Regions from separate parts of the Enterococcus sp. CR-Ec1 genome, predicted to be linked through region 1. Evidence: riboswitches for the same ligand, from Rfam matches in the RefSeq annotation. Region 1 holds a riboswitch; the other holds the start of a gene.

The links. Region 1 has a riboswitch for magnesium ahead of mgtA (magnesium-translocating P-type ATPase). Riboswitches for the same ligand answer to the same signal wherever they lie in the genome.
Region 2: linked by a shared signal. The riboswitch ahead of CXM95_RS08010 (FtsW/RodA/SpoVE family cell cycle protein) and the one ahead of mgtA (magnesium-translocating P-type ATPase) in region 1 are both predicted to bind magnesium.

What each region holds. Positions count from the first base shown of each region.
Region 1 covers NZ_CP025223.1:1,561,173-1,565,609, forward strand. Annotated here, with positions in the region: gene wecB (non-hydrolyzing UDP-N-acetylglucosamine 2-epimerase) at 1-978, shown strand, start outside; M-box (ykoK) riboswitch at 1,377-1,548, shown strand; gene mgtA (magnesium-translocating P-type ATPase) at 1,736-4,327, shown strand.
Region 2 covers NZ_CP025223.1:1,685,788-1,690,224, reverse strand. Annotated here, with positions in the region: gene CXM95_RS08020 (phosphatase PAP2 family protein) at 1-279, opposite strand, end outside; gene CXM95_RS08015 (FtsW/RodA/SpoVE family cell cycle protein) at 276-1,469, opposite strand; gene CXM95_RS08010 (FtsW/RodA/SpoVE family cell cycle protein) at 1,447-2,601, opposite strand; M-box (ykoK) riboswitch at 2,728-2,903, opposite strand; gene CXM95_RS08005 (endonuclease MutS2) at 3,192-4,437, opposite strand, start outside.

The sequences.
Region 1 (4,437 bases):
CGAGAAATGTTGGATCAAGTTTTAACGGTTTTTGAAATCATACCAGATTATGATCTGGATATTATGACTTTAGGGCAAACTTTGACAGGAATCACTACCAAAGTTTTGCTGGATCTGGAACCTATCTTGCAAAAAGAAACCCCTGATATCGTACTCGTTCACGGGGATACGACCACAGCTTATGCAGCCGCGACGGCAGCTTTCTATCAGCAGATTCCTGTGGGGCATGTGGAAGCCGGTTTGCGTACATGGAACAAAAAATCTCCTTATCCGGAGGAAGCCAATCGTCAGCTGATCGATGTATTAGCGGATTTTTATTTTGCGCCAACTGTCCAAAGCAAAGAAAATTTATTAGCGGAAAATCGCAATAAAGCTGCAATTTTTGTAACGGGAAATACCGCCATTGATGCGATGCGTTATACGATCTCGGAGGACTATCAGCATCCAGAACTTTCTGCAGCAGATCAAACCATGATTCTTCTGACAATGCACCGTCGCGAGAACTTAGGTGTTCCGATGAAGCAAGTCTTCCGCGCTTTAGCGAAGATCGCTAAGGAGAAACCAACCATCAAAGTGGTTTTTCCTATGCATAAAAATCCTCAAGTTCGAGGGATTGCTATGGAGATACTTGGGGAACTAGAAAATGTCACGCTGATTGAGCCTTTAGATGTCATTGATTTTCACAATGTTGCCAATCAAAGCACATTGATTTTGACGGATTCTGGTGGTGTCCAAGAAGAAGCACCGTCGTTAGGCGTTCCTGTTTTGGTCTTGCGAGATACAACAGAGCGCCCAGAAGGAATTGCTGCAGGTACGTTAAAACTGATCGGTACGTCTGAAGCTGCGGTTTATCAAGAAACGAAGCGACTACTAGAGGATCCAGAAGCTTACAATGCCATGGCACATGCAGAAAATCCCTATGGCGATGGGAAAGCTAGTCGGCGAATCTTGAAAATTTTAGCAGATCATTTTTCGTGAGAGCTAGATCGAAAGAATACCGAAAAAATCATTTTTCAGAATCGGATGTGAAAGAGAAATAGGCAGCTGTTTATTTAAATGGCTGTCTATTTTTTATTCGAGTTCGGAAATTTATTACATTCTCTCCTTCAATGGGATAGCCGAAGTGACTTGATGAATTCTGGGTTTTGCCCTGAGAGGATTTCTCTCTATCTGTTCGTGTAAAAAAAGTTTTGTCACATATAAAATCACACCAGTTCTTTAACGTTGTTATTTTATTGTAAGACCTTTCATTTGAAAACCAACGAAAATCTATGAAAAAAGGGTGCTTTTTTCCATTGTTGCGGTTGACATTGGCTAGGATAGCAGTTATTATGTGGGTAGTTGGAAGATAGACTTCCGGCGAACTGACATTTTATACAAATAATTGTTAGGTGAGGCTCCTATATGGACACAAGCTGCTGCCGCAAAAGTATCGAGAGATACTTAGTTGGTAGGACAGGTCTAATCGTGAAGGTTAAACCCAAAGTAGCTGATAGCAGATTTGCTATCTACGCCCTATAGTGCTAAAGCTCTACAATGATCATGAGTTTTTTACGCATGCTTATTGGGAGCGTGCGTTTTTTTGTGTCTTTTACGCATGTTCCACAGTGACTTACCTAATAAAAAGAAAGGAAGATTCACATGGAATACCCCAGTCCCCAGATGAAACAGCGGAGTAATTATCGAATCGCTAGGGGTGGCGTAAGCAACTCCTAAGTGCTAGGAGGAAAAAAAGATGTTAAAAAAACTATCGAAAGATCAAGAACTAAAATTACTGGCAAAATTGACCGAAAGAGAACTGCTGATGGAAATGCGGACATCCTTCCAAGGGCTATCGGAAGAAGATGCTGCAGAACGTTTGGCAGAGTACGGTCCAAACAAAGTGGATGCGCAAAAACCAACACCTGCTTGGTTGATGATCCTAGGTGCTTTCAAAGATCCTTTTGTGTTAGTTTTGGCATTATTAATGGTTATTTCTTTTGTAACAGGCGATATTGAAGCAGTGATCGTGATGGGAATCATGATTTTAGCCAGTGTCATGATTACTTTCGTCCAAGAATACCGTTCCCAAAAAGCAAGCTTAGCGTTAAAAGAACTTATTGAAAATACTTGTTCCGTAACCCGAGATGGAATCACGAGAGAAATTCCGATGGATGAAGTCGTTCCAGGAGACATCGTCACCTTAGCAACCGGCGACATGATTCCTGCGGATGCGATCTTGATTTGGACCAAAGATTTATTTATCAATCAATCTTCATTAACAGGCGAATCAATGCCAGTTGAAAAATTTGTCGATGCTGGGATCAAAGAAAGCGATGAACAAATTTCTGCACTAGATATGCAAGATCTTGTTTTCATGGGTACCGATGTCTTAAGTGGTCAAGGAAAAGCCATTATTTTGAAAACCGGTCAAAGTACTTTCTTCGGTGATATTGCCAAAAATGCGACCACGAAACGGGGCAAAACAACCTTTGAAGATGGCTTAACAAAAGTCAGCAAGCTATTGTTGCGAATGGTCATGGTTCTTTTCCCAATCGTTTTATTGATCAATGGTTTGACCAAGGGTGATTGGGGCGAAGCGTTGTTCTTCGCGATTGCAGTAGCAGTTGGTTTGACGCCAGAAATGCTACCAATGATCGTCACCAGTAACTTAGCCAAAGGGGCGATCTCTTTATCAAAAGAAAAAGTGATCGTCAAAGAATTGCCTTCGATTCAAAACTTAGGTGCAATGGATGTACTATGTACCGATAAAACGGGTACGATCACCGAAGATCGTGTTGTACTGGTACAGCATTTAAACCCATTTGGCGTAGAAGATAAACAAGTCCTTGATATGACGTATTTAAATTCTTACTATCAAACAGGGTGGAAAAACCTGATGGATATTGCTGTCTTAAACTACTATGAAGAAGAAGGCTTGGCAGCGCCATTTAACGATGTGACAAAAATCGATGAGATTCCGTTTGACTTCTCACGTCGCCGCTTGACGGTTGTTGTCAATGCAGATGGTCATCAACTGATGGTCACTAAAGGTGCCGCCGAGGAAATGGAACAAGTCTGCAAGTACGTAGAAGTTGATGGCAAAGTGATGGAATTGACTCCTCAATTGAGAAAACAATTGCGTCAAGTGAATTTGCGCTTGAATAAACAAGGAATGCGCGTGTTGACTGTTGCTGTAAAACGAGATGCCCACGCAGATGCCGTTTATTCTGTAGAAGATGAACAAGATATGATCATGATTGGCTTTATGGGCTTCTTAGATCCAGCAAAAGAAACAGCAAAAACAGCGATTGCTTCTTTACACGGTCATGGCATCAATGTCAAAGTGTTAACGGGAGATAATGCGATCGTTGCGCAAAAAGTTTGTCGAGATGTTGGTATTGATGCAGATGAATACTTGTTAGGAACCGATATAGATCATCTGTCAGATGAAGAGTTAGCAGAGAAAGCTGCAAAAACTAATCTGTTTGCAAAATTAAATCCAATGCAAAAATCCCGAATCATTGAAACCATTCAAGCGGCAGGCCATACGGTCGGCTTTATGGGAGATGGCATCAACGACGCGCCTGCTTTACGTACAGCAGATGTTGGTATCTCGGTTGATACCGCAGCAGATATCACCAAAGATGCCAGCTCGATCATTTTATTAGAAAAAAGTTTGAATGTCCTTGATAAAGGGGTCATCGAAGGCCGCAAAGTATTTACCAATATGATGAAGTACATCAAAATGACGTTGAGTTCGAATTTCGGGAATGTGTTCTCGATCTTAGTTGCTAGTGCCTTTTTACCTTTCTTACCAATGTTGTCCATTCAACTGTTGGTTCAAAACTTGGTGTACGATATGGCCCAATTGACGATCCCATGGGACAACGTAGATAAAGAAGAGTTAGAAAAACCAGTTAAATGGCAAGTGGGTGGACTATTGAAGTTTACCGTCGGCATTGGACCTGTCAGCAGCATCTTCGATATTTTGACTTTCTTTATGATGTGGCATGTCTTTAGTGCAAATACCATCCAAGAGCAAGCCTTGTTCCAAGCAGGATGGTTTATGATTGGCTTGACGACACAAACCTTAGTCGTTCACATGATCAGAACGAGAAAATTACCATTTATCAAAAGTATCGCATCACCTGCAGTTTTGATTTCAAGTGTTCTAGCGATTGCAGTTGGCTTCTTGGTCATCTTGACGCCATTGCATACCGTCTTTGATTTTGCAGCACTGCCATCAAGTTACTGGCCATGGTATGTCGGTATCAATCTAGCTTATTTAGTAACAGTTGAGTTTGCGAAACGCATTTACATTCATGTCACGAGAGAATGGATTTAAAAAAACAGGTCGGCGTTCTTCCTAACAGGGGGAGAATCGCCGATCTGTTTCTTTTTATCCGTTCTCTGTATTATTTTTTTCTCATATTAAGAAATTTCGCTTTGATTCAA
Region 2 (4,437 bases), 120 kb from region 1:
CATATTCCCCATCAACCAAAGACTTTCTAACCGCTGCTTGCGCATAAATAAAAAACTTGCTAACAGGAAATGAACGAAAGCTATGGGAATGATCGTGGCCGTACTGGCAAGTGGGAGAAAAAGCGATTCCACAGCAGGTGTCCGCCATTGAGGCAACTGGGAAAAAAGGTTGTCGATGCTTTGGAACCAGCGTGGTTCTAATGCAACGAGGAAAAACAGCCATGCAAAACAGCTGCAGAGTATTCCGCCTATCACTCCTTTTTTTGCTGTTTTACTCATGTTAAGCCCCTACTTTCTTTTAATGTATACGACCTATTTTTGGCTTTTATCGGAAATTTGTCTAACCCAAAGATAATTCCCATAGCAATGCTGATCGCAATCAGAGAGGTTCCTCCTTGACTTAAGAATGGTAAGGGGATGCCGGTTAAAGGCAGCAAACCGATCGCCGCTCCGATGTTTTCAAAAATTTGAAAAACCAAACCAAACACATAGGTAATCGCAATATAGACCGATGCTTTGTTATTTGTTTTTAAAGCAGCAAAAATGATTTGATAGATCAGATAGAAATAAAGGAAGATGACTAAAGTACTTCCTAAAAAGCCATACGTTTCTCCAATGACTGTAAAGATCATATCTGACTCCCGAACCGGCACATACACCGTTGTATGGGTATCAGGTGCCCCCAATAAGCCGCCAGAACCAATCGCCCACATACTGCGGACTTGTTGGAAAGCGATGGAATCTTGGTACGCGAGTGGATCTGCCCAGGCTCTCACCCGATCCAATTGATATTGTGAAAAGTGAAGGCGAAACAACACACGATTGCCCCATTCCGTGAATACGAGTAGCAACAAAATAGCACCAAGAGCGGCAATCAAACCGATCACGACGGTCAGTATTTTCCAATGAACACCGGAAATGATGAATAAGGCACCTAACATCACGATAAACACCAAACTCGTTCCAAAGTCCCGCTGCATAAACATCAATAAAAATGTGGGTAAGCTGTATAGCAGGATCTTAGTAACATAGATCAAATCGGATTTGATTGTTCGTTCTGCTTTACGTTTCTCATAGACTAAAGTGAGATAGACCATAAAGAGCATAAAGGCCACTTTCATAAACTCAGAAGGCTGAATCGTAAACGCACCAAATCTGATCCACCGTTTGGTGTGCGTTTGTTCAAACATCGTTTGATCGTAAAACCAATGAAGAGAGGCCATCAAACCAAGTGATAGTAAGTACAAAAGACCAGAAAAGCGGAGGAGTAAATTCGTAGGAATCAAACTCGTTACAAAAAGAGCAATCGCCGAAAGGATACAAAAGAGGATCTGCCGAAAAACAATCCCTGAAGGATCATTGCCATCCATCACAGAAGCCTGATGTTGTACCCAGATACTTAACAAAAACAGCAGGAAAATCGGCAGCAATAAAGCATAGTTTGCTTCATGTCGTTTGAGGAACTTCATTAAGTATACCCTCCTCTCGTTCTAGTTTCAGGCATAAACTGAAGGCAAATGAAAGAATAAAGTAACTGGAGCCACCATAACTAATGAATGGCAAAGGTACCCCCGTCATCGGCATCAACCCTAAAATACTGGCAATATTGATACTTGTTTGTAATAACAGCAACGTGCTGGTTCCCAATAATATTAAGCCAATCTGAGGATTTGCGATTGCCGCTGATCGTATAAACAGACGTAAAATAATTACGAATAATAAAGCGATGACAAAAATGCCGAAAATCAACCCTAATTCCTCTACTAAAACGGAGAAAATAAAATCAGTCTCTGCTACTGGTAAAAAGCCTTTCTTGGTGATGCTATTTCCTAAACCAAGGCCCGTAAGACCACCATTGAACAAAGCATAGTAGGAATGGATCATTTGGAATCCTTGATTATATGGGTCGGAAAATGGATCTCCCACTAATCGAATTCGGTTATACACATGCATAAACATGTGGGGCAATAAATCATTGTTTCCTAAAAAGAGGATCAACATAGCAACCAAGAACAGACTGATTAATAACCCGCCAAACAAAAGAGCCGTGAGTTTAACGGGTACCTGAACCGTGGTAATCATGATAAAAGCCAAGAAAAGTAAAATCATCACGCCGGCTACTTTTGGTTGAATGAGGATCAACACACAGCACAAAAATAAAACGAAAAGCGGACGTTTCATTTCCTGCAAGGTAGTTTTTGCTGATTGAAAGTAATGAGCAAGGTATAAGACCATGCCCACATTCACGATCTCTGAGGGCTGAAATTGTATCCCTACAATCGAGACCCATCGTTGCGCTCCATTGACAGAAACACCGAAAAACGGCAAACGTGCCAATAGTAAAGTAAAGACGCCAAATGCCAACAGACCGATCGCTAAATATTTACTGAGCAGAATCTCACGCCGTGTTCGCTGAATAATGAAAAGGAGCACCCAGCTGAGTAACAGAAAGACAAGCTGACGCATAAATAAGCTTGCTGGCGGCTGATCTCTCGTTAATAAACGATAAGAACTTGCACTATAAATCATTAAAAGACCGATAAGGCTCAATAGCAAATAAGCTATGATCAGCAGCCAATCGATCTTCTTTTTTTCTATCATTGCTTCCACTCCTCTTGCCTTGGAGTAGGTGTTCAGACGGTACCAGTTATTATGCCCTTTGAGCTTAGTCATCCATCAAAGAGAAAAGCAAAAAAGTCTCACTTCTCTTAGGACGTCAGACTTTGCTAGCAATCTCATCGTCCGAGTTTTAGCACTATACAACGTAAAGAAAGTTGTTCCCTTTCTTAGCTATTTTATGAAAAGCCTTAATCCGACAATTCCTGTTTTACACATTGGCGTCTTTCGACGTTTCTGCGCAATAGCTTATGTTTGTATAGGAGCCTCACCTAACAAGGTTATATGTTATTTTCAATCCACTATGAATGGTACCCTTCCTCGTATAAAGATACAACCCATTCTTTGTTATTTTTATTTTTCTTTAACTTTTCTTAAAGAATTTAGATATTTCGAGTAATTTCCGACATTTAAAGAAAAATCAATGGAAATCATTCGACCATCATTGGATTCCCTTCAATCATACGCGTTATTAAAAAACGGTCATTTTCAAAAAAAGACAGCTCTTTTTCTAAAACTCGAAAAAGAGCTGCTTTCTTGATTTTATACTCCCGCTCTAAATATATCTGTGCCGATCAATCCAATGATCGTTTGGCCTGACGCTCTTGCGCTGCTTTTCGTAACTGCTTTTGCGCTTTTTTAGACCCACGTTCAATATCTCGGGTAAATTTACGTTGGGCAAAATCGGAAAATAATTGATCTAGATCATAGCCGGCTGGATAGAGTGCTTCTCGTTTGGTGAGCAGTTGCAATCGCCGAGCAGCAACAACGAAACATTGTTTCTCAATATAAATCTTCGCTTGTCCCTGTTCCAAGTATTCATAAAAGACTCCCCGTTTTTCATGCTCTGCTGAAAAGACCTGGTCTCCCTTTTGAAAAATGTGCTCAGACTTTGTTTCCTGAGGATCGGTTCGTTTTCTGGACGTCTCAAAAGGCTGCTTCTCAAAAGAATAAGATTTATTCTTTAAATAGTCCTTTGCCGTTTGCACGACCTCAGCAGGAATCGCCATTTTTTCGGCGATCCAAAACGCATTACTTTCACCGACCGCATTGGTCAACAAGCGGTATTTCGGCGTCAGGGTCTTGGCATCAAAAGCCATCGCCGCTGTTTCAAAATCTTGGTGATCAAGAGCAAACTGCTTGATTTCACCATAATGAGTCGTGGCGATCATTAACGCCCCCGATCGATAGATCGATTCCATAATGGCGATCGCTAAAGCTGCTCCTTCATTTGGTTCAGTCCCGCTGCCAATTTCATCTAACAAAACGATACTGTTCCGGCTGGCATTCGTCATGATCTGTGCAATATTCGACATGTGTCCAGAAAAGGTACTTAAAGAATTTTCTAGACTTTGCTGATCCCCGATATCCATCCAAAGACTTTTTAAAAACGGCACGCTGCTGTTGCCATTATGCGCTGGAAACAAGCCGTAATGTGCCATCGCACAAACGAGTCCGACGGTTTTTAAGACAACCGTCTTACCACCAGCATTCGGCCCTGTGATGACCATACATCGGTTCTCTTCTCCTAGTTTTAAAGATAGAGGAACAGCATTAGTGCCCAGTAAAGGATGCCGGACTTGATCAAGAAGCAAAACTTCTTCTTCAGTGATTGCTATCGGTTGACCATTGATTTCCCGACAATACTTTCCGCGAGCAAAAATAATATCTAGTACCACTAAAATATCAAGACAGGCAAATACTGCATTCATTTGTTCGGCGATTGCCCCGGTCAATTCTGATAAAACTTGGTATTGGGCGGCCGTTTCTTCCGCCTGTGCCAAAATCAATCGATCATTCAGACGGGCAGCTGCCTCTGGT